Regions from separate parts of the Leucobacter sp. Psy1 genome, predicted to be linked through region 3. Evidence: riboswitches for the same ligand, from Rfam matches in the RefSeq annotation. Region 3 holds a riboswitch; each other region holds the start of a gene.
What was found. Region 3 has a riboswitch for thiamine pyrophosphate ahead of K8P10_RS05525 (thiamine phosphate synthase). Riboswitches for the same ligand answer to the same signal wherever they lie in the genome.
Positions count from the first base shown of each region.

Region 1: another riboswitch for thiamine pyrophosphate. It lies ahead of K8P10_RS06750 (ABC transporter substrate-binding protein); the one in region 3 lies ahead of K8P10_RS05525 (thiamine phosphate synthase).
Region 2: another riboswitch for thiamine pyrophosphate. It lies ahead of K8P10_RS14410 (bifunctional hydroxymethylpyrimidine kinase/phosphomethylpyrimidine kinase); the one in region 3 lies ahead of K8P10_RS05525 (thiamine phosphate synthase).

Region 1 covers NZ_CP083692.1:1,434,422-1,441,118, forward strand. Annotated here, with positions in the region: gene K8P10_RS06740 (ABC transporter ATP-binding protein) at 1-755, opposite strand, end outside; gene K8P10_RS06745 (ABC transporter permease) at 745-1,524, opposite strand; gene K8P10_RS06750 (ABC transporter substrate-binding protein) at 1,527-2,576, opposite strand; TPP riboswitch at 2,665-2,760, opposite strand; gene K8P10_RS06755 (APC family permease) at 2,768-4,177, opposite strand; gene K8P10_RS06760 (CoA transferase) at 4,206-5,579, opposite strand; gene K8P10_RS06765 (arsenate reductase ArsC) at 5,691-6,110, shown strand; gene K8P10_RS06770 (PepSY domain-containing protein) at 6,156-6,697, opposite strand, start outside.
Region 2 covers NZ_CP083692.1:3,029,292-3,035,988, forward strand. Annotated here, with positions in the region: gene K8P10_RS14380 (hypothetical protein) at 53-436, opposite strand; gene K8P10_RS14385 (MerR family transcriptional regulator) at 433-1,254, opposite strand; gene K8P10_RS14390 (GyrI-like domain-containing protein) at 1,295-1,798, opposite strand; gene K8P10_RS14395 (Pr6Pr family membrane protein) at 2,106-2,813, opposite strand; gene K8P10_RS14400 (FadR/GntR family transcriptional regulator) at 2,954-3,742, shown strand; gene K8P10_RS14405 (rhodanese-related sulfurtransferase) at 3,821-4,807, shown strand; TPP riboswitch at 4,815-4,908, shown strand; gene K8P10_RS14410 (bifunctional hydroxymethylpyrimidine kinase/phosphomethylpyrimidine kinase) at 4,899-6,440, shown strand; gene K8P10_RS14415 (carbon-nitrogen hydrolase family protein) at 6,520-6,697, shown strand, end outside.
Region 3 covers NZ_CP083692.1:1,162,020-1,168,716, forward strand. Annotated here, with positions in the region: gene hflX (GTPase HflX) at 1-375, shown strand, start outside; gene K8P10_RS05505 (ThiF family adenylyltransferase) at 377-1,621, opposite strand; gene K8P10_RS05510 (thiazole synthase) at 1,618-2,403, opposite strand; gene thiS (sulfur carrier protein ThiS) at 2,408-2,602, opposite strand; gene thiO (glycine oxidase ThiO) at 2,587-3,816, opposite strand; gene K8P10_RS05525 (thiamine phosphate synthase) at 3,813-4,463, opposite strand; TPP riboswitch at 4,458-4,569, opposite strand; gene lipA (lipoyl synthase) at 4,637-5,794, opposite strand; gene lipB (lipoyl(octanoyl) transferase LipB) at 5,791-6,444, opposite strand; gene lexA (transcriptional repressor LexA) at 6,544-6,697, opposite strand, start outside.

The sequences.
Region 1 (6,697 bases), 270 kb from region 3:
AGCCCGATGAACTCGGGGTCGGAGAGGACCTCCACTCCGCGCGGGCGTGGCAATGCGACGTCGACCTCCGCCAGCACCCTCGCGGGTCGCGGGGAGAGGACGACGACCCGATCCGAGAGCAGGATCGCCTCCCGGACGTCGTGCGTGATGAGCAGCGCGGTCCAGTCGTGTTCGAGCCAGACCTCTTGGAGCCACGCCTGCAGCTCGCGTTTCGTCAGTGCGTCGAGGGCTCCGAACGGTTCGTCGAGCAGGAGGGTGCGACGCTCCTGGACGACGGTGCGGAGCAGCGCCGCGCGCTGACGCATGCCACCTGAGAGCTCGTGGGGGAGCGCATCCTCGAACCCGGCCAGGCCGAATCGCGGGAACCACTCGCGCGCACGGGCCCGCGCCAGCCGACGCGGCACGCCCTGGACCTCGAGCCCGAGCGCCGCGTTGCCGAGTACGGTGCGCCAGGGGAAGAGCAGATCCTGCTGCGGCATGTACGCCGCATGATCACGGCGGCCGACAGCATCTGCACCGTCGATTCGGAGGGTGCCCGCTGAGGGCGAATCGAGACCCGCGATGAGGGAGAAGAGGGTGCTCTTGCCGCAGCCCGAGGGCCCGATGACGGAGACGAACTCACCGGGAGCCACTGAGAACGACACCTCATCGAGGACCTGCCGAGATGATCCGCCGGGCAGCGGAAACTCGCGCGAGATCCCTCCGAGCTCGAGGCCCGGGTGCGGTTCTGTGCTCGGTTGCGGTTCAGTGCTCATGCGCGGCTCTCCGCTCGGTGATGTGCCAGGGGATGACGAGACGTTCGACGATGATCGTCGAGAGGTACAGGGCGATGCTGAGCGCCGCGGTCACCCCGACCGCGGCGAGCACGAGGTCGGTGCGGAACGCGTTCTTCTGGACGCTCATGTAGATGCCGAGCCCGTGCTGGGCGCCGACGTACTCCGCGAAGATCGCACCGACCACGGCATAGGTGATGCCGATGCGGAGCGCAGTGAAGAACGACGGCAGTGCGGACGGCAGTCGTACGAGCAAGAACTCGCGGATCCGCCCGGCACCCATGCTGCGCAGCAGCGCCGAAGCCTCGCGGTCGGTGCGGGCGAACCCCTCGACGAGTCCGATCGCGATCGGGAAGAACGTGACGAGCGCCACCACGATCACCTTCGGCAGCAGTCCGAAGCCGAACCAGATGATCATGAGCGGGGCGATCGCGACGATCGGGATCGTCTGCGAGGCGACCAGCAGCGGGATGACGCCACGGCGGAGCAGCGACGACCAGTCGATGGCGATCGCGATCGCCCACGCGCACACCAGTGAGATGCCGAAGCCCACGGCGGTGACGCCGAGCGTGGCCACGGCGTGCTCGAAGATCGCCGACCGGTGCGCCCAGCCCGAACTCGCGACGAGCGACGGGGCGGGGAGTATCTGCGGGCGCACCTCGGTGAGGCGCACGGCGATCTCCCACACGCACAGCAGCGCGCCGAAGCCGGCGAGCGGCACCCACAGGTGCGTCCGGCGATGTGCCCGCACCCTCAGTCCTCGAGGTATTCGTTGGTGAAGAACGCGGACCAGTCTGGCCGCTCGGCGAGCGGCGATCCGTCGCGTTCCGCGAGCAGGCCGGCATCGAAGTAGAAGTCCCCGAGCTCGCTCCACTGCGCTTCCGTCTGCCTGCCGAACTCGCCCGCCTCGTCGAGCATGAACTGCTCCGAGAGCATGCGCTGGCTCTCCACGAGCAGATCCAGGTCGGTCAGGAGGCTGGCGTTCTCCTCCTGCAGCATCTCGGCGGCGGCCTCCGGATCATCGATCGCGTCCTTGTAGCCTCGAGCGAGCGCCTGCACGAACCCGCGGGCGAGGTCGGGGTGCTCCTCCATCCAGCTCGCGTTGCCGGCGACGATCACCTGGTACGCATCCGGAAAGCCGGAGTCGGTGTAGGCGAACGTTTTCAGATCGACGCCGCGGTGCTCGGCCTCGATCCCTTCCCAGGCCACGAACGGCACCGTGAAGTCGACCTCCCCGGCGTACAGCGCTTCGTAGGCGCTCGTGCCGAGCACGACCGTCTCGAAGTCGCCGGATCCGCCTGCCGCCTCCACGACGCCGCGCATCGTGCTGGTCTCCGCGGGGTTGTCGAATCCGCCGAAGACGAGCCCGTCGAGGTCGGCGGGGCTCTCGATGTCGTCCCGCTCAGCGAGCACAGCGACCTCGGTGGTCCACGTCTGCTGAACGGCGAGCACCGAGCGGAGGTCGGCCCCCGAGGCCATGGACAGGGTGGCGGTGTCTTGGAAGCTGATGCCGAACTCCGCCTGGCCCGCATCGACGAGCACCTCGGGATTGCTGTTGTTGAAGGGCAGCACCTCGACGTCGATGCCCGCCTCGGCGAAGTACCCCTGGTTCAGTGCGACGTAGAGACCCGTGTGGTTCGTGTTCGGCGTCCAGTCGAGTGCGAACCGGACCGTCGGGGGTTCTGCGTCGGATTCCGCGGCGCCGGCCCCGGAGCAGCCGACGAGTGCCGCGAGGACCGCGATCGCGGCGGTGACGCTGAGGGCGCTGGTGATACGCCGGGTGGGGTGGTGTGACGTGGGCATGGACTCTCGCTTTCCTCGAGGGCGAGGGAATGCGGAGCGGCCCGACGGCTCAGGGCACACCGGTTAGGTGCGGGGTGCCTGGAACGCAGGAGATTCATGCGGACATTCCCTTCGCCAGTACGAACTGGATCAGGTTCGACGGGTGTGATCTCAGCCGCCGGATGCGGCACCCCGTGTCTTCTCGGATCACCCTAGCGTATGAGTGGCTCGCGGGAGTCGCTTTCGGTGACTGCTGCCGCACGCCTGGCCGGAATCGCCAGCCCGACGATGAAGACCCCCGCGAGTACAACGCCCCAGATGATCGCCGCGAGCGTGCCGCCGACGAGGAACGGGAAATTCCAGATCGATATGCCGAGCACGAGCAGGAGTCCGATGCCGCCGGCCACGGCAGAGAGAGTCACGCCGACCGGCGCGGCATCGCCCGAGTCTCCGCGGTGCCGCGCGCCGAACGCGACGACGGCGAAGCTCGTGAGCGCCATCATCCAGATGACGCCGACGGCCCCGGCGCCCGAGTACCAGGTGTAGATCTGCAGCACGGGGTCGAGCTGCGCGAGCGCGGAGACCAGCACCACCGCGGCCGTGATCCCGGTCACCCAGAGCGAAGCGCGTGAGGGCGCCCGGTGCCTGGGGTGGACGCCGGCGAGGCTCTGCGGCAGCACGCCGCGCTGGCCGAGCGTGAAGAGGTACCGCGTGACGATGTTGTGGAACGCGAGCATGCACGCGAACATGCTCGTCACGACGAGCACTTGCACTAGATCGGCGATGATGGGCGCGACGACCTCGCCCGCGAGGGCGACCACGACGCCGTCCGGGTTCTCGTTCGCCGCGGCGACGGCGTCGGTCCCGCCCAGCCCCGAGATCACGAGCCACGACGACACGAAGTACAGGGCGCCGATCGTGCCGACCGCGATGTAGGTGGCGCGCGGAACGGTCCGCTCGGGATCCTTCGCTTCGTTGCGGAACACCGCCGTCGCCTCGAACCCGAAGAACCCGAGGAACGCGAACAGCAGTCCGAGTCCCGGTGCGCCCGACAGTGCCTCGACCGGGCTGAACGGGGTCGCGGTGAGCTCCCGGCCCGAGGCGAGCACACCGATGTCGATCGCGAGCACTGCGACGACCTCGAGCACGAGCACGACGCCGAGCACCTTCGCCGACAGTTCGATGTCGCGGTAGCCGAGCAGTCCCACGATCACGATCATGACGCCTGAGATGAGCCACCACGGCACTTCGGCGCCCGTCCACAGCGCGATGAGGTTGCCCGTCTGCACTCCGAGGTAGCAGGTCATCGACACCGTGAGCAGCACGTACGAGAGCAGCGCGATGGCCGCGGTGCCGAGCCCGGGGCATCGCCCGAGTCCGCGATGCACGTAGGAGTAGAACGCTCCAGCGTCGGGCACGCGCGGCGTCATCCAGGCGTAGCCGACCGAGAAGAGGACGAGGATCACGGTCGCGGCGAGCACCATCATGGGAGCGCCGATCGATCCGGACACCGACAGGATGATCGGGAAGTTCGCGGCGACGACGGTGATCGGAGCCGCCGCGGCGATGACCATGAAGACGATGCCGGGGACGCCGAGACGGCGGTTCAGGGTGGTTTCCACGAGTCGGAAGCCTAGCGGAAGACTCGGGTCAGCGCGGGCCTCGCCACTTCAGCGGGTCCTTCCCATGCGGTCGGGGAGCGAACGGATAGTCGAGCGGCTCGGTGGCAAGGTCGAACGGGGGAGCCGCGTAGGCGAGCTCACCGTACCCGCTGGACCGCGTGAGCGGCGCCTCTGGCGGGAGCGTCTGGACGAGCTCTCCATCAGGATCCCTGCCGGCTACCGACAACTCGAACAAGAGGTCAGCCGTGGAAGCGAGGGCGAGACGCGCGTGACCCGTGGTGCCGCTCTGGGCCCGTGCCGTGAGCAGCGACATCGTCGCCGCGAAGATGCCGTAGCCCGTGGCATGATCGAGCGCTTGCACGGGCAGCGCACCGGGGCTTCCGTCCGCGCTGCGGTACGCGTCGGCGATGCCGCACGCCGCCTGTACGACGCTGTCGAATCCGCGCCGATCTTGCCACGCTGTGCCCCATCCCCAGGCGTTGAACCGCACCACCGACAGCCCCGGGTATCGCTCGCGCAGTGCGTCGAGGCCGAGCCCGAACCGGTCGAGGCTGCCTGCGCGGTAGCCGAGCAGCAGCACGTGCGCCGACGCGAGCAGCTCGTGGAACCGCGCTCGCGTCTCCGGGCGCCCAAGGTCGGCTGCGGCGGTGTACTTGCCCGGATCCCCGTCGATGTGCTGCGCCTCAAGCTCCGGGTTCGCCGGCGGGTCCACCCGGAGCACCTCAGCGCCGAGCGCCGTCATGAGCCGGGACGAGATCGGCCCGGCGATCGTGCGGGTGAGGTCGAGCACGCGGAGGCCGCGGAGCGGGCGGGACGACGTGTCGTCCGGGATCCACGGGTTGCCGCTTGATCCCGCTGCTGCGCGGTCATCGAGTGCGATGTCGATCCACTGCGCCGTCGGCGTGCGAGTCGCGAGTGCGCTGGACCCCCACTCCCGACGGGTGCGCACTGCGGCGCCCACAGCGCCGATGGATTGGATCCGCTGCTCGGCTTCGAGGCTCGTCATCTCCGCGAGGGCCGCGGGCACGGCTTCGGCGCGGTCGACACTCAGCGCCTGCAGCAGGAGGCGGGCATGATGCGGGTAGTTGCCGTGCGTGCGAACCCAGCCGTCCGCCGTCGGAAAGAAGCGCGACAGTCCGGAGAATGCGCGGATCGGTGCGCCGTCGATGCGGAGCACACCGGGGGAGTCGAACGAAGCGGCGACCCGGGGCGAGAGGATCCGCTGCACCGCCGTCCGCCCGAGCAGGCGATTGAGGGAGGCGGCCGCCGCGCCGACCGAGCCCAGCGCGAGCGCCTCCACATCGAGCGCACCGCCCCACCAGTGCCGAGTTCCTTCGACGGGCAAGGGACGCAGATCGTCCAGCCCCGGAGGGGCGATACGCAGCACTGGGACGGCCTCCATGGACTTCTCCTCCGCTCGCGTCGGTGGACAGCAGTGTACGCCGATGACCGGGTTTGACGGTCGGTGCGACAGGCAACAAGATAGAGAAGTGTCGAATCAACGGGTCGCCGCATGACCGAATCAACGCCGTCCGTGCTCTTCGTTTGCGTGCACAATGCCGGCCGGTCCCAGATGGCTGCGGGCTATCTCCGCTCTCTCGCAGAGGGGCGCATCGAGGTTCGCTCGGCCGGGTCGATCCCCGCCGACGACATCAACCCGGTCGCCGTCGTCGCTATGCGTGAAGAGGGGATCGACCTCGCCGGAGCCGCACCCCAGCTGCTGACGCCCGACGCCGTCCAAGCCTCGGACGTCGTGATCACCATGGGGTGCGGGGACGCGTGTCCGATCTTTCCCGGCAAACGATACGAGGACTGGACGCTCGACGACCCGGCCGGTCAAGGGATCGAGGCGGTGCGTCCCATCCGCGACGAGATCAAGCGCCGCGTGCGAGCGCTCGTCGACGACCTGCTCGACGCCGAGTCCGTTAGCTGACGCGCTGGGGCGTTCGCGCCGCAGCGCCGACGCCCGATGCGCTCGCTAGTCGCGGTCGACGCTCAGGACCTTGAGGTCCATGTCGAGATCGACGTCGGTGTCGTTGCCGTTTCCCATGTCGACCGACACCTCGTAGGCTGCAGGGCCGTTGTCCGTCGAGATCGACTCGATCGTGCCGCCGCCGGCCTCGGCGAGCGCGGCATCGATGATGTCGCCGAGTTTCGCCGTGTCGAGCAGGGGATCGTCATCGGTGTCGGAATCACCCTCGCGCACCGTTGCCGTTCCGTCGAGCGCGACGCGGACCTCCTGTTCGGTGCCGTCGGCGAGCTGCACGTCGACGTCGTAACCGTCGCGCTCCACCTCGATGGCGGTGGCGCCCTCGCCGTTCGCTTCGGCGATGGCCGCTTTGATGGCGTCCGTGAGGTCGCCGGCCTCCGCGGGCGCAGCTGCTCCGCTGTCCGAGCCGGCGGAGTTGCCGTTGTCGTCGCCATTATCGCCGTCGTTGTCGTCGTCATCTGAGCCGGACTGGGCCGAATCGTCGGACTGCACGCCGGGCGCCGAGCTCTCCGAGTTCGTGAGCGAGACCT
Region 2 (6,697 bases), 1.4 Mb from region 3:
CGGCGCGGTCACTCGTGACATTGCTCAACTCAATCCGAGTAGATCTTGAGAGTCAGGCAGGGCTCTCGAGAATGTACGATCGAGCCTGCTTAATCCTGGCGGTTTTCGACGTGCTTGCGAACCTGAACACATGGCTGAAGTGGACCCGTCGTGAGCCAGCATTCATGAAGCCATCGCAGGAGGCAAGTCGTCCGTGTGTGATGATCGAAGTGACTTCGAGATAGTCGGGCAGGTGATCCAAAACGAAGGGGATAACTGAGTCCTCTTCGGTGGCGTCACCCCGTCCGACGACGTTCCACTCGGCGTCGGTAGCTAACCATTCATGCATCGCCTCGGTATCGCGTTTGGCCCAGCTGGTGACGAATTCACCGACGATGGTGATCCGTGGGGCATTTCCGCAGTCTGCGGGAAGGGCAGTCTTCATGAGCTTGGTCATCTCTCGTCAGTGGTGACCGGCAACGCGACCTCGCACCGTGGCACCGAATTTCGATTGTCTGGTGTGTAGATCTCTCGTGGCGGTCCAGCGGGTAAGAGACCGAGTTGGCGTGTACGTGCTTGGACCGCCTCGAATGCGGTGAGGATCCTCGGGAACTGAACGTCCTCCGAGAGCACTTGCGTGAACAGCTGTAGGTGTTCAGTCTCGACTCGGTGGGCGCGCGTTGCGTCGTGCAGCGGCACGCAGACCTCGATGGGTCCGTCGGACTCCCAGCCAACTTGTCCGTGGTAGATCACGAAGGGTCCACCGCTCGCGCCGCCACGTCCCTCAGCGAGTTGGAAGAGTCGAGCCGCGCTAGAACGAATGACATCAGGTAGGTCCCGGGCGGAAGTGTGCCGGGTTGATGCGAGGACTGGGCACTCCGGCACGGTTCGCAACGACACCTCGAATCGTGAAGCTCCGAGCTGGCCGTCTCCGGCTAGAGACCCTTGTGTGACCGCATGCTCCACGAACCGAGCCAGAGATTGGCGCCGTGCGTGCTGTTCAGCTTCAGCCTCACGATAACGCGCCACAAAACTGGCGCGTTCGTCTTCCGCCAAGCTCAGCAGGACCCGGATCTGCTCGAGCGGCATTTCGATCCGCCGGAGCATGGTCACCAAACGTGCGACCTCGATCTGTGCGGGACTGTACTTGCGGTAGCCGTTGGAAGGATCGACGGTGTCCGGGGAGAGGAGCCCGTTCTGGTCATAGAGCCTGAGAGCTTTCGGCGACAACCATGTTGACGCTGCAAACTCTCCAATCGTCATCAGGTCGCTCATGCCCCTCCTCGTGGCACAGCCTATCGAGGGATCAGAACGTTCAGACTGTCTTGAAAAGCAGATCGGTGACCCACTTGGTGGGGTCCGGTTCCTGCGAGGGATCGGTGAGGAAGTGCTCGGCGTAACCGGTCCACAGTGTCCCGTTGTCATCCTCTCGGCAATCGAGGCGATGCCCATGCTCTTCGGCCCACTTCTTCATCTCCTCGTGCGCTCCAGGTATGGCGTCGGGCGCGCCAACGTGATGACCGATGACATAGGTGCCTGCCGGGAGCTCACCGAGGACAAGACCATCGGTGGGCTTTACTGGGGCAGCGATCGGAACTGCGACGGTGAGATCCACGATGTCATCGGAACTCCCGACGTGCCGATGGACGTAGAGCGGGCCCCCGAGCGGCGCGATACCGTGCTCTTCCAGCCACTGATAGACCTTTGGGATCGCATCGTTCGGGCCGTCAGGAGCTCCGAACTCCGAGGGGCGAGCGCTGAAAGTAGCGCCGATGTACTGGACTGCCTGTCGATCTTCGATCGCGATATCGAGCGTCATGTGGGATCACGTCCTTCTTTCGGTGTGCTTTTGAGGGATCTTGGTCACACTCACACCCAGTGAACGCCTTCCCTCAAGGGGAAGGTCAAGCGCTCTCCTCATTCGGATCAACTGACTCCGCTGCATGGACCGGAAACGATCGCTTTCGATGGGTGCTGGGTTCGTACCTCATCCTGGCGCTGCTGCGTCAGGGACGCCCACGGACTTGACCGCCCATGCCTCAGGAAGCGAAATCGCTCGATCGACTTCGGCGACGAGTAGCGCTTGCGCTACCGTGGGCTCATCGTTGAGCTGCGCGCATGTCCGTTCACACTGATGGTGTGCCGCTGCGATCGGACGGTACCGACGGAACTGCGGCCCCTGTCTGCGCGTCGTGAAGCGCACTCGGCGTCTTCGAGTCGATGAGGCGGTAGATCAGTGCAAGCACAGCAGCGACCGCGAGGACGAGCGCAGCGTTCAGTAGCGCCGTTCCCAGGCCGATCTTGGTGACGTCAAGGAATGGGTACGGATACCAATCGGTGAACGCTCCCTGGGTGAAGATGTAGACCAGCCACGCGATCGGGAGGACGAACGCGCCGGCGACGGTCGACCAGCGAAAGCGTCGGCGTGGCCCGAAGATCAGCCATCCGGCCACGGTCGCCCATGGCGAGATGTAGTGAAACCCGATGGACGCCGCGAGCGCCCAGCCGGAAAGTTGGAGTTGCGGCGCAAGGATGACAGCGTAGACGATGCCGGTGATCGTGATCGCGAGCAGCGCGTTCAATCGGGCTATTTCCCACCAGATCCCGCGACGCATCGGGTGAGCGACGATCAGCAGACACACGACCAGCACGGCAATATTGCTTTCAATGGTGAAGAAGCTGAACAAGCGCCACAGCCGTACCGGGATACTCACTGCTGTACCGCTCTCCCCGGAGTTGGCGTCCGCTCCACCGGAGAAAACTAGGACCAGCTGGATCACCAGGGCAGCCAGGATGACGGCCGCGATCGCGCTATGCCACCATCGGGATGCCACGAACCAACCCCTGCTCGACTGACTGCACATTCCGCCATTGTGACGCACCTGCTTTCCTGAGCGCGATACTGCAACCCCAGGAGCAGTGTCGGGAGCGCGACCTATACTGGGGGTTCGGCGACGAGCAGCGGGAGGCGTTGATGGCCATCACCACGGGATCTGAGCGGGCACGCGCCACTCTGGCGTTCCTCCGACGGAAGATCACGACGGGCGAGTGGGCGGTCGGTGAGCGCATCCCGATCGAACCCGAGCTGGCCGAGCAGACCGGAGTCGGCCGCTCGACGGTGCGCGAGGCCGTGCGATCGCTCGCGAGCATCGGCATGCTCGAGACGCTCCCGGGCCGCGGCACGTTCGTGCGCTCGTCCGCACCGACGAGCACCCTGCTCAACGAGTACCTCGCCGACTTCACGCTCGAGGAGATCCTGAGCTACCGGCGAGCTCTCGAGGTCGAGGCAGCACAGCAGGCCGCACTCCACCGCACCGATGAAGACATCGCCGCACTCGAGCAGGCGGCGGCCACCGAGCTCGGCTGCACCCGGTGCCCGGTGCTCGGACTCGTGAACGAGGACGCCGACACGGCGTTCAGCAGCCGATTCCACCGTCTCATCTTCGACGCGGCCAAGAACCGACTCCTCGCCTCTCTCTACTCGGGCATCAACGATCAGCTGCGCGCCCCCGAGCACCGAGGTCGGCTCGCGAACGTCGCCACGGGCACCGAAATGGAGCGGGATCACGCCCTCATTCTCGACGCCATCAAGAGCGGCGACTTCATCGATGCCGTCCACGCGATGGTCAACCACGTCGACCACGACGTCGTCATCGTCACCGCTGAACACGAAGTGGTGCCCCCGCTCGCCCGGACCCCCGAGCAGCAGCAGCGCATCGCGAACGCCTCCGAGCACACGGCGAACGCGCTGAGTGACGCCTGACCCGTCGGCGACTGACCCGTCGACGTCACGGCCGGGGAGCCGGAGCAAGTGCCGAGGCAGGGCGAATACCATTGACGGGTGAGCGAGTCGAAGATCCTGCTGTACTACGTGTTCGCACCGGTGGCAGACCCGGAGGCGGTGCGGCTGTGGCAGCGTGAGCTCTGCGAGTCGCTGGGGCTCCGGGGCCGCATCATCATCTCGCCCCACGGCATCAATGGCACCGTAGGCGGCGAGCTCGACGCGTGCAAGCTCTACGCAAGACGCACCCGCGAGTACGGCCCCTTCTCGGGGATCGAGTTCAAGTGGAGCGACGGCACCGGGTTCGCCGACGACACCGCTGAGCCGCTCCACGGCGTCGACCGACGCGCCCCCTGGCGCCGCTCGCGGGACTTCCCTCGACTCAGCGTGAAGGTGCGCGATGAGTTGGTGGCGTTCGGTCTCGCCGATGAAACCCGGGTGGACGCGAACGGCGTGGTGGGCGGCGGCACGCACCTCAGCCCGCAGGCGGTGAACGACCTCGTCGCGCAGCGGGGTGACGACGTCGTGTTCTTCGACGGACGCAACGCGTACGAAGCCGCCGTTGGTCGTTTCGAGAACGCGGTCGTTCCCGCCGTCAGCAGCACGCACGGGTTCATCGAGGAGATCGACAGCGGTGCGTTCGACGATTTGAAAGGGCGTCCGGTCGTCACCTACTGCACCGGGGGTATCCGCTGCGAGATCCTCTCCGCCGCGATGGTCGAGCGCGGCTTCACCGAGGTGTACCAGCTGGACGGCGGCATCGTCCGCTACGGCGAAGCGTTCGGCAACGAGGGGCTGTGGCACGGGTCGCTCGCCGTGTTCGACGGCCGCGAGACCGTCGACTTCGGGGGCGAAGAGGGGGACCCCGCCGAAGTGGTCGGGCGGTGCGCGGTCTGCGGATCCGGATCGAACACCCTCGTGAACTGCGCCGATCCCTCCTGCCGGGCCCGATTCGTCGCCTGCCCTGAGCACCGGGACGAGCGCTGCACCGAGCACGGTGGCGCCGCCGACGCGAGCCCCGAGACAGCGGCCAACGCTCTGCGCTAGACTCGCCCTCAACGACACGGGGTGCCGCACCAGCGGCTGAGATCACACCCGTCGAACCTGATCTCGTTGAGACGAGCGGAGGGATGTCGCAGTGAGCGAACCATACGTCGATGTTGTCAATGTGCTCTCGATTGCCGGGACCGACCCGACTGGCGGGGCCGGAATCCAGGCCGATCTGAAGGCCATCGCCGCGAACGGCGGCTACGGGATGGCGGCGGTGACCGCCCTCGTCGCCCAGAACACCTGCGGGGTGCGGGAGGTGCATGTTCCTCCCGTCGCATTTCTGACGGCGCAGCTCGACGCGGTCTCCGATGACGTGCGCATCGACGCGGTGAAGGTCGGCATGCTCGGTACTCCCGAGGTGATCACAGCAGTCGCCGACTGGCTGGAGCGCACCCGCCCGCCGGTCGTCGTCATCGACCCGGTCATGGTGGCGGCCAGCGGCGATCGCTTGCTCGGCACCGAAGCGGAGGACGCGCTCCAGCGAATCCTCCCTCTCGCCGACCTCATCACCCCGAACCTCCCCGAACTCGCGGTCATCGCCGGCGGCCCCGTCGCCGAGTCCTGGGACGCCATGCTGGAGCAGGCCGGTGCCGTCGCCGCTCTGCACGGAGTCCGGGTGCTCGCGAAGGGCGGTCATCTCGCAGGATCGGCGTCGCCCGATGCACTGGTCGACCCCGCGGGCGAGGTCGTGGCGTTCGAGGGAACGCGGATCCGCACCCGCAACTCCCACGGCACCGGCTGCTCCCTCTCCTCCGCCGTCGCAACTCGGATCGCCCGCGGTGACGACTGGGCGGCGGCCATCGGGGAGGCTCGCATCTGGCTCCGTGAGAGCCTCGCTGCATCGGACACCCTCGACGTCGGGCGCGGCAGCGGTCCGCTTCACCACTTCGCCGGTCTCTGGAGGCGCGGCGACGTCGACGGGGCGGCGGGAACCGCGGACGACATCCGCTCCGAGTGGTGGAACGCCATCGCCGACATTCGTGCAACGACCGACGCCCTGCCATTCATCACCCGGCTGGCTGCGGGCACCCTCCCGCGCAGCGCGTTCCTGGAGTACGTCGCGCAGGACTCCATCTATCTCGGCGAATACGCCCGGGTGCTCGCGCGGCTCTCGACCCTCGCTCCGGATCCCGCCGCGCAGCGATTCTGGCTACACGCGGCGCAGGGGGCCCTCATCGGTGAGCTCGAACTGCACCGGGACCGTCTCGGCGGGGCTCCGATCGGAGCCGCATCCGCAATCACGACGGGGTACACGAATCACCTCGTGGCATCCTGCGAGGACGGGTACGCCGTCGCCGCGGCGGCAGCGCTCCCCTGCTTCTGGATGTACAGCGACATCGGCACCCGGCTCTTCCGCGGCGAGCTCGGGGCGTTCGCGCGCGACCCCGAACACCCCTACGCCGAGTGGATCGCCACCTACGACGACCAGGCCTTCGCCGCGGACACCGAGTCCGCCATCGCACTCGTGACGACGCTCGCGTCAGAGGCCCGGCCGGCTCTTCGGGGGCGCATGTGGCAGGCGTTCCTCGCATCCGCCAGGTGGGAGCACGACTTCTTCGGGCAGGTGGGGATCGCCGCGGGGCCCTCGGACGTCACACCAGATCAATCACGCCTGCTCCCCGCACGGTAGGGGTGTGCGACTTTCCGCTCATCCCGGGATAATCGGGAGAGACCTGCACGACCCCCGTCGATCGAGAGGAACCCTCGACATGACCGACCCCACCATCTCCGTCGCCCAGTTCGCCGCAGGGACCGATGTGGAGGAGAACCTCGCATCCTGCCAGGAGCTCATCGCCCGAGCTGCTGCGACGAGCCACCTCGTGGTGCTGCCCGAGTACTCGATGTACGCCGACTTCGAGAAGACGCAGCCGGATCAGAACCACTCCG
Region 3 (6,697 bases):
CAGCTCCGCACGGTCAGGGAGGTGATCGCCGAGGTCGACGGCCAGGCGATCCCCGAGCTGGTCGTCTTCAACAAGGCCGACCTGGTCGACGAGTCCACGCGGATGGTGCTTCACGGCCTCGCTCCCGACGCCGTGTTCGTCTCGGCGCGCACGGGCGAGGGGATCGAGGAGCTGCGGCAGCGCCTGTTCGCCGCGCTGCCCGTGCCCGACACGCTCGTGACCGCTGTGATCCCCTACGAGCGCGGTGAGCTCGTCGCCGAACTGCACGAGCGGAACCGGGTGCTCGAGACCGAGTACGAAGAGGGCGGCACCCGGGTGAGCGCCTTCGTGTCGCGAGAAATGCTCGCGAAGCTCGAACCCTTCCTCGCAGCCTGAGTCACTCGTCCGGCGCCGCCGGTCGAGTGGCCTCGCGAGGCAGAGCATTAACCCCGCCGGGGAGGCTGCGCAGGCGGAGACCGAACTCTTCGGCCGCCGCGGTCTCCCACTCGGCGACGACGCTCCCGCTGCGCTTGCCCGATGCGCAGTAGACGATGATCTCGCCGGAACGGTGTGTCTCGTCGGAGCTCTGTGTCTGGTCGAATCCTCCGTTGAGCGCACGGGCCGCCCGGCCGAGAAGCGCGCGGAACGCTTCTGGCGAGATCTCCGAGAGCGGCATGTGGAGTCCTGGCACCCGGAGATCGGCGATGAGCTTCTCGTGCGCCTCGCGGACGTCGAGAGCGACGGCGCGCCCCGCGTCGAGGAGTGCGAGCGCTGCGTCGGCTTCCCGGCGGTCGGCGTCACCGGTGTTGGCGGCGCCGGTACCGCCTGGGGAACGGCATACCGAGGGGCCGTAATCGTCGCGCAGCTCCAGCACCGGCGAGCGGTCGGGGTCGTGCGAGACGGAGAACTTCCGGGTCTCCGCCGCGAGAGCGTCGTAGCTGAGCAGCGTGCCGACGAGCGACGTGCCGATTCCGGACAGGTGCTTTACCGCCTCCGTCGCCATGAGGCCTGCCACGACGGCCGTGGTCACCCCGAGTACACCGGCGGTGGCGCAGTCTGGCACGGAGTCGGCGGCCGGCTGATCCGGGAAGAGGTCGCGCAGCCCGGCGCCGCCCTCCGGCGATCCAGGGCCGCTCCACCAGAGCGCCACGTCGCCGCGGTACCTGAGCACGGTGCCCCAGACGAGCGGGGTGCCGGTCAGCTCGGCAGCGTCGGCCACGAGGTACTTGGTCGCGAACGTATCGGACCCATCGAGTACGAGGTCGGCCGCTGCCACCAGCTCGACGGCGTTGTCGGAGGTGAGCCGTGTGCGCAGCGGCGTGACGGTGATCCCGGGCTGGAGACGCTGAAGCCGTTCGGCGGCGACCTCGACCTTCGGACGCCCCTCGTCGTCCGCGCCGAAGAGAATCTGCCGGTGGATGTTGCTGAGATCCACGTCGTCGTCGTCGATCACGGTGATGCGCCCGACGCCGACGGCCGCCAGCGACTGCATGGCCGGGCAGCCGAGCCCTCCCGCGCCGATGACGAGCACGTGGGCTTCGGCGAGTCGTTCCTGCTGGGGCAGCCCGAACCCGGGGAGGGCGAGTTGCCTGGCGATGCGTCTGAGCTCCCGTTCGTCCAGCGCTGCGGGCGGGCGGGTCACAGGACCTGCTCCGCCCAGCTCGCGAGACCATCGAAGGTGGACGACGCGACGGCGTGCTCCCGTTTCGGGATGCGGCCGGCCTGCCGGGCGAGAGCGCCGGCCTCGACGGCGTGACGCATCGCCTGCGCCATCACCACGGGGTCCTGGCACCGGTTGACGGCGCTCGCCAGCAGCACGCCGGAGCATCCGAGCTCCATCGCGAGCGCGGCGTCCGAGGCGGTGCCGACGCCGGCGTCGAGCAGCACGGGCACCGTGGCGCGATTGCAGATCAGCTCGATGTTGTGCGGGTTCAGGATCCCGAGGCCAGTGCCGATGGGGGAGCCGAGCGGCATGACGGCCGCCACACCCGAGTCCTCGAGTCGCGCGGCGACCACGGGGTCATCGGACGTGTAGGCGAGCACCGTGAACCCCTCCGCGACGAGCAGCTCGCAGGCATCGAGGAGCTCCGCGGTGTCGGGGAGCAGAGTGCGCTCGTCGGCGATGACCTCGACCTTCACCCAGTCGGTGCCGAGGGCTTCTCGGGCGAGCTTCGCCGTAATGACGGCGTCGCGGGCGGTGCGGCACCCTGCGGTGTTGGGGAGCGGGGCGATCCCGAGTCGCTCCAGCAGCGCGAACACCGACTCTCCCTGTGCCTCGGAGTCGCCGCTGTGGCGCCGCATGGAGACCGTCGTGAGTTCGGTGCGGCTCGCGACGAGGGCTTCCTCCAGCAGCGCGTGCGACGTCGCCCCTCCCGTGCCCATGACGAGCCGTGAGTCGAAGGTGCGGTCGGCGATGGTCAGCACGCCGTCACCCGCCCTGCACCGCGGTGAGCACGTCGACGGCGTCGCCGTCGGACAGTGCGCGATCCCAGGCGGACCGCGGCACCACGTCGCCGTTCAGAGCGACAGCGACGCCCTGGGTCGCCGAGGTCAGGCCGGCGACGAGCTCGGCGATGCTGATCGCCTCGGCTTCGTGCGGATCGCCGTTCACGGTGTAGTGCATGCGTCGGTTCCTCTCGAGTCGTGCTGGTGGGGGTCGGGAGCCTGCTGGGTGCCGGAGGGCGCCGAGCGCTCGGCGTGCCTCCAGGGGTCGCAGGCCGAGATATCGAGGTCGGCGACGGTGCCGGATCCGGATACCGCGTCGGACACCACGCGTCCGCCGAGCGCGGCCAGGAGGACACCGTGCCTGAAATAGCCGGTCGAGACGACGAGGTTCGACCCCGCTCGGCCGAGGTACGGCAGGTCGTCGGGAGTACCCGGACGGACACCGACCGTCGCCTCGAGCAGTTCGCACTCCTCGAGTCCGGGGACCACGCGAATCCCGTCGCGAAGCAGGTCGTAAAGCGAACCCGCTCGGGGGAGCCGCCCGTCGTCCTCGCGGCTGGTCGCCCCGAGAACGACGGTGCGGTCGTCGCGGGGGATGAGGTACACCGGCCGATCCTCGACGAACGCGCGGATCACCCGGGTCGTGAGTGGACGCAGTCGCTCGGGGACCCGCAGCGTCATGATGTCTCCGGCGACCGGCCTGAGGCGGAGCGGGTGCGCGCCGCGGTACCACCCAGTCACGTCGGCGGCACCCATCCCATTCGCGAGCACGACGGTCGCCCCAGAGGCATCGATGGCCCCCGACTCGCAACGGATCGACCGGCAGGGGTCGCCGCCGTCGAGGCTGACGGCCCGCTCGCGAATGAACTCGGTCCCGCGGCGTTCGAGGGCGTCGATGAGCGCGGCGGCGAAGCGTCGCGGTGCGAGCTGATGGTCTCCTGCGATCGAGACTGCGGCGGCGAGGCCGGGTGCGAGGGCGCCCTCCAGACGACGTGCCTCGCGCACGGTCAGGCGATCCACCGTCATCCCGTGCGCGCGCTGGTAGTCGGCGAGTCTCCGGAGATGGTCGGCATCCGCGCGATCCGCCGCGACCACGAGCGTCCCGTCGTCGCGGTATCCGGTCGGTAGCGGTGTCGCCGCCCCGACTCGCTGCACGACGTCGGCGGAGAGGGCAGCCGAGCGCAGCATCAGCGGGAAGAGGGCCTCCTGCCGGTACTGCACCTCGGCGATCGGCGCGAGCATGCCGCCCGCGTGGTGCGTCGCACCCGACGCCGGAGCGGGATCGATGAGCGAGACGGGAATGCCGAGCTCTGAGAGTTCGAAGCACGCCACGAGGCCGACAATGCCTCCGCCGATCACGATGGCGCGATCCGTCGTGCCGATGCCGCTCATCGTCCGGACTCGAACCCGCGGATCACCGACCTGGCCAGTCCCTCCGGATCGCGTGCCCCCATGAACTCCCGCGAGATCGCGACTCCGGTGACGCCGGTGCGCGCGAGATCGGCAGCGTCCTCAGCGGTGACATCTCCGATGGCGATCACCGGGACCGGGGATTCGGCCACCAGCGACGGGTAACCGGCGAGCCCGAGCGGCGGGCGTCCCGAGTCCTTCGTCGGGGTCGGGCGGAACGGGCCGGCACCGATGTAGTCCACGAGGTCGGCAACGTCGTGGATGGCGTGGACGAGGTCCCACGTGCCCGTCGTCACGCCGATGATCGCCGAGCTGCCGAGGAGCGCGCGAGCGTCGCGCACCGTCACATCGTCCTGCCCGATGTGCACCCCGTGTACCGGAACGCCGCGCAGCGCCAGCGCCGCCGCGACATCGACGCGGTCGTCGACCAGCACTCTCGTACCGGATGCAACTGCGGCGACCGCCTCGGCCACGTGCGTCGTGAGCTCGGTGAGCGCGCGGGCGGAGATCGGTTTCGAGCGGACCTGCACCACGCCGGCACCTCCCGCGGCTGCGGCGCGGGCCACCTCGACGGTACGACGATGGTCATCGCCGCCGGTGACCACGTGGCAACGGAAATCGGGGATCATGCTGGGACTCGCTTCCTCCGCTGGTGCTGACCAGATCAGGTTCGACGGTCCCGCGCGGCCGAAGCGCGATCTCAGCCCGATGCCTCGGGCACCCGTGGGGTACTGCCACCCACCCTAACGCGTCGTGGGGCGGGGCGCTACGGATGAGCCCCGCCCCACGACGCACGCAGGTCTCAGACCGCCTGCGGGAACGCGTCAGCCGCCTTGTCGGCGAGGTGCTGCAGGTTCTCGGGAACAGGACGGTTCTGAACCGCCATCGTCTGCGCCCAGAGCCGACCCGCACGATACGACGAGCGGACGAGCGGCCCGGCGAGCACTCCGGCGAAACCGATCGCGTCCGCATCGGCCTTGAGCTCGACGAATTCCTCTGGGCGGACCCAGCGATGCACTGGTCGGTGCAGTTTCGACGGGCGCAGGTACTGGGTGAGCGTGAGGATGTCGCACCCGGAATCGAACAGTTCCTGCATCGTGTCGTGCACCTCCGCGCGCTCCTCGCCCATGCCGAGAATCAGGTTCGACTTCGTGATCATCCCCGCCTCACGTGCCTGCCGGATGACGTCGAGCGACCGCTGATACCGGAACCCAGGGCGGATGCTGCGGAAGAGGCGGGGAACGGTCTCGAGGTTGTGCGCGAACACTTCGGGCTTCGCGTCGAATACCTGCTGCAAATCGGACGGACGCCCACCCAGGTCGTCCGCGAGTACCTCGACCCCGGAGCCCGGGTTCAACTCGTGAATCTGGCGGATGGTCTCGGCGTACAACCAGGCTCCGGTATCCGGCAGATCATCTCGCGTCACGCCCGTGATCGTCGCGTAGCGCAGGCCCATGGTGCGCACCGACTCGGCGACGCGACGCGGCTCGTCGGTGTCGAGGGGGAGCGGTTTGCCCGAGGTGATCTGGCAGAAGTCGCAGCGCCGCGTGCAGATCGACCCGCCGATGAGGAATGTCGCCTCGCGGTCCTCCCAGCACTCGTAGATGTTCGGGCATCCTGCCTCCTGGCAGACCGTGTGGAGACCCTCGCGCTGCACGAGACCTCGCACGTCGGTGTACTCAGGACCGGTTTTGGCTCGCGTCTTGATCCACTCGGGCTTGCGCTCGATGGGAGTCTCGGCGTTTCTGGCCTCGATGCGCAGGAGTGTACGCCCGTTCGCGGTGGGTCGTCCCTCCTGGTCAGGCGAGGGGGCGGAAGCGGCGGGGGGTTGCCCGCCTCCGCATCCTCCGGTCGCGACGACCAGTTCGGGTTCACGCGGCGCGACCTTCAGCGCCTTTTCGGCTCTAGTCTGCTCGGCGAGCACCTCGGAGAGAGGGGCGCCGATGTTGCGCGCGCTCATGCGGCGAGCTCCTCGAGTGCGGCGACCAGACGCGGAGTGATGACCGGCACCACATCCGCAGGGGTGATCGCCGTTCCCGCGAGGGTGCTCAGCGTGGCCGCGCCGGCGTCGGTGATGCCGCACGGTACGAAACCGCCGAACGGTTCGAGCGAGTTGCTGCAGTTCAGGGCGAAACCGTGGGTAATGACGTGCGCCCGTGCACGGAGACCGATCTGCGCGTACTTCGCCTCGGCGGCTCCCGCCTGAGCCCACACCCCGGTGCGACCGGCGACCCGGTACCCGGTGACCCCGAACTCGGCGGAGACGTCGATGATGACCTGCTCGAGCGCGCGGACCACGTCGACGACGCCCCGGTTCGGGCTGAGCTTGATGATGGGATACCCGACGAGCTGGCCTGGCCCGTGCCAGGTGACGAGGCCCCCTCGATCAACGGGTACGACCGGAGTGCCATCGGTGGGGTACTCCTCCGGACGCGCGCGCCGCCCTGCCGTGTACACGTGCTCGTGTTCGAGCAGGATCAGGGTGCCGTCGTCCTCCCCGGCGACAACGCGATCCGCCGCCGTGCGTTGCAGCTGGAGGCCATCGGCGTAGGGGACGAAATCGGGGTCGAGTCCGGCGACATCAACGGCCACCGACGATTGAGCGATCATGCTCCCAGATTAGTTGAACCGCGTGCAAAAAGGCCAATCCCGCAAAAAACCGCCCGGTGCCGACGGGGTCGTCAGCGCCGGGCGGCAAGGTTTCGGCCCTCAGAGGGAGCGGAAGACCGCGACGACTTTGCCGAGCACGTCGGCGAAGTCGCCGAGGATGGGCTCGAAGGCGCTGTTGCGCGGCAGCAGCCAGGTGTGCCCATCGCGGCGGCGGAGCACCTTCACGGTCGCCTCTCCATCCAGGAGGGCCGCT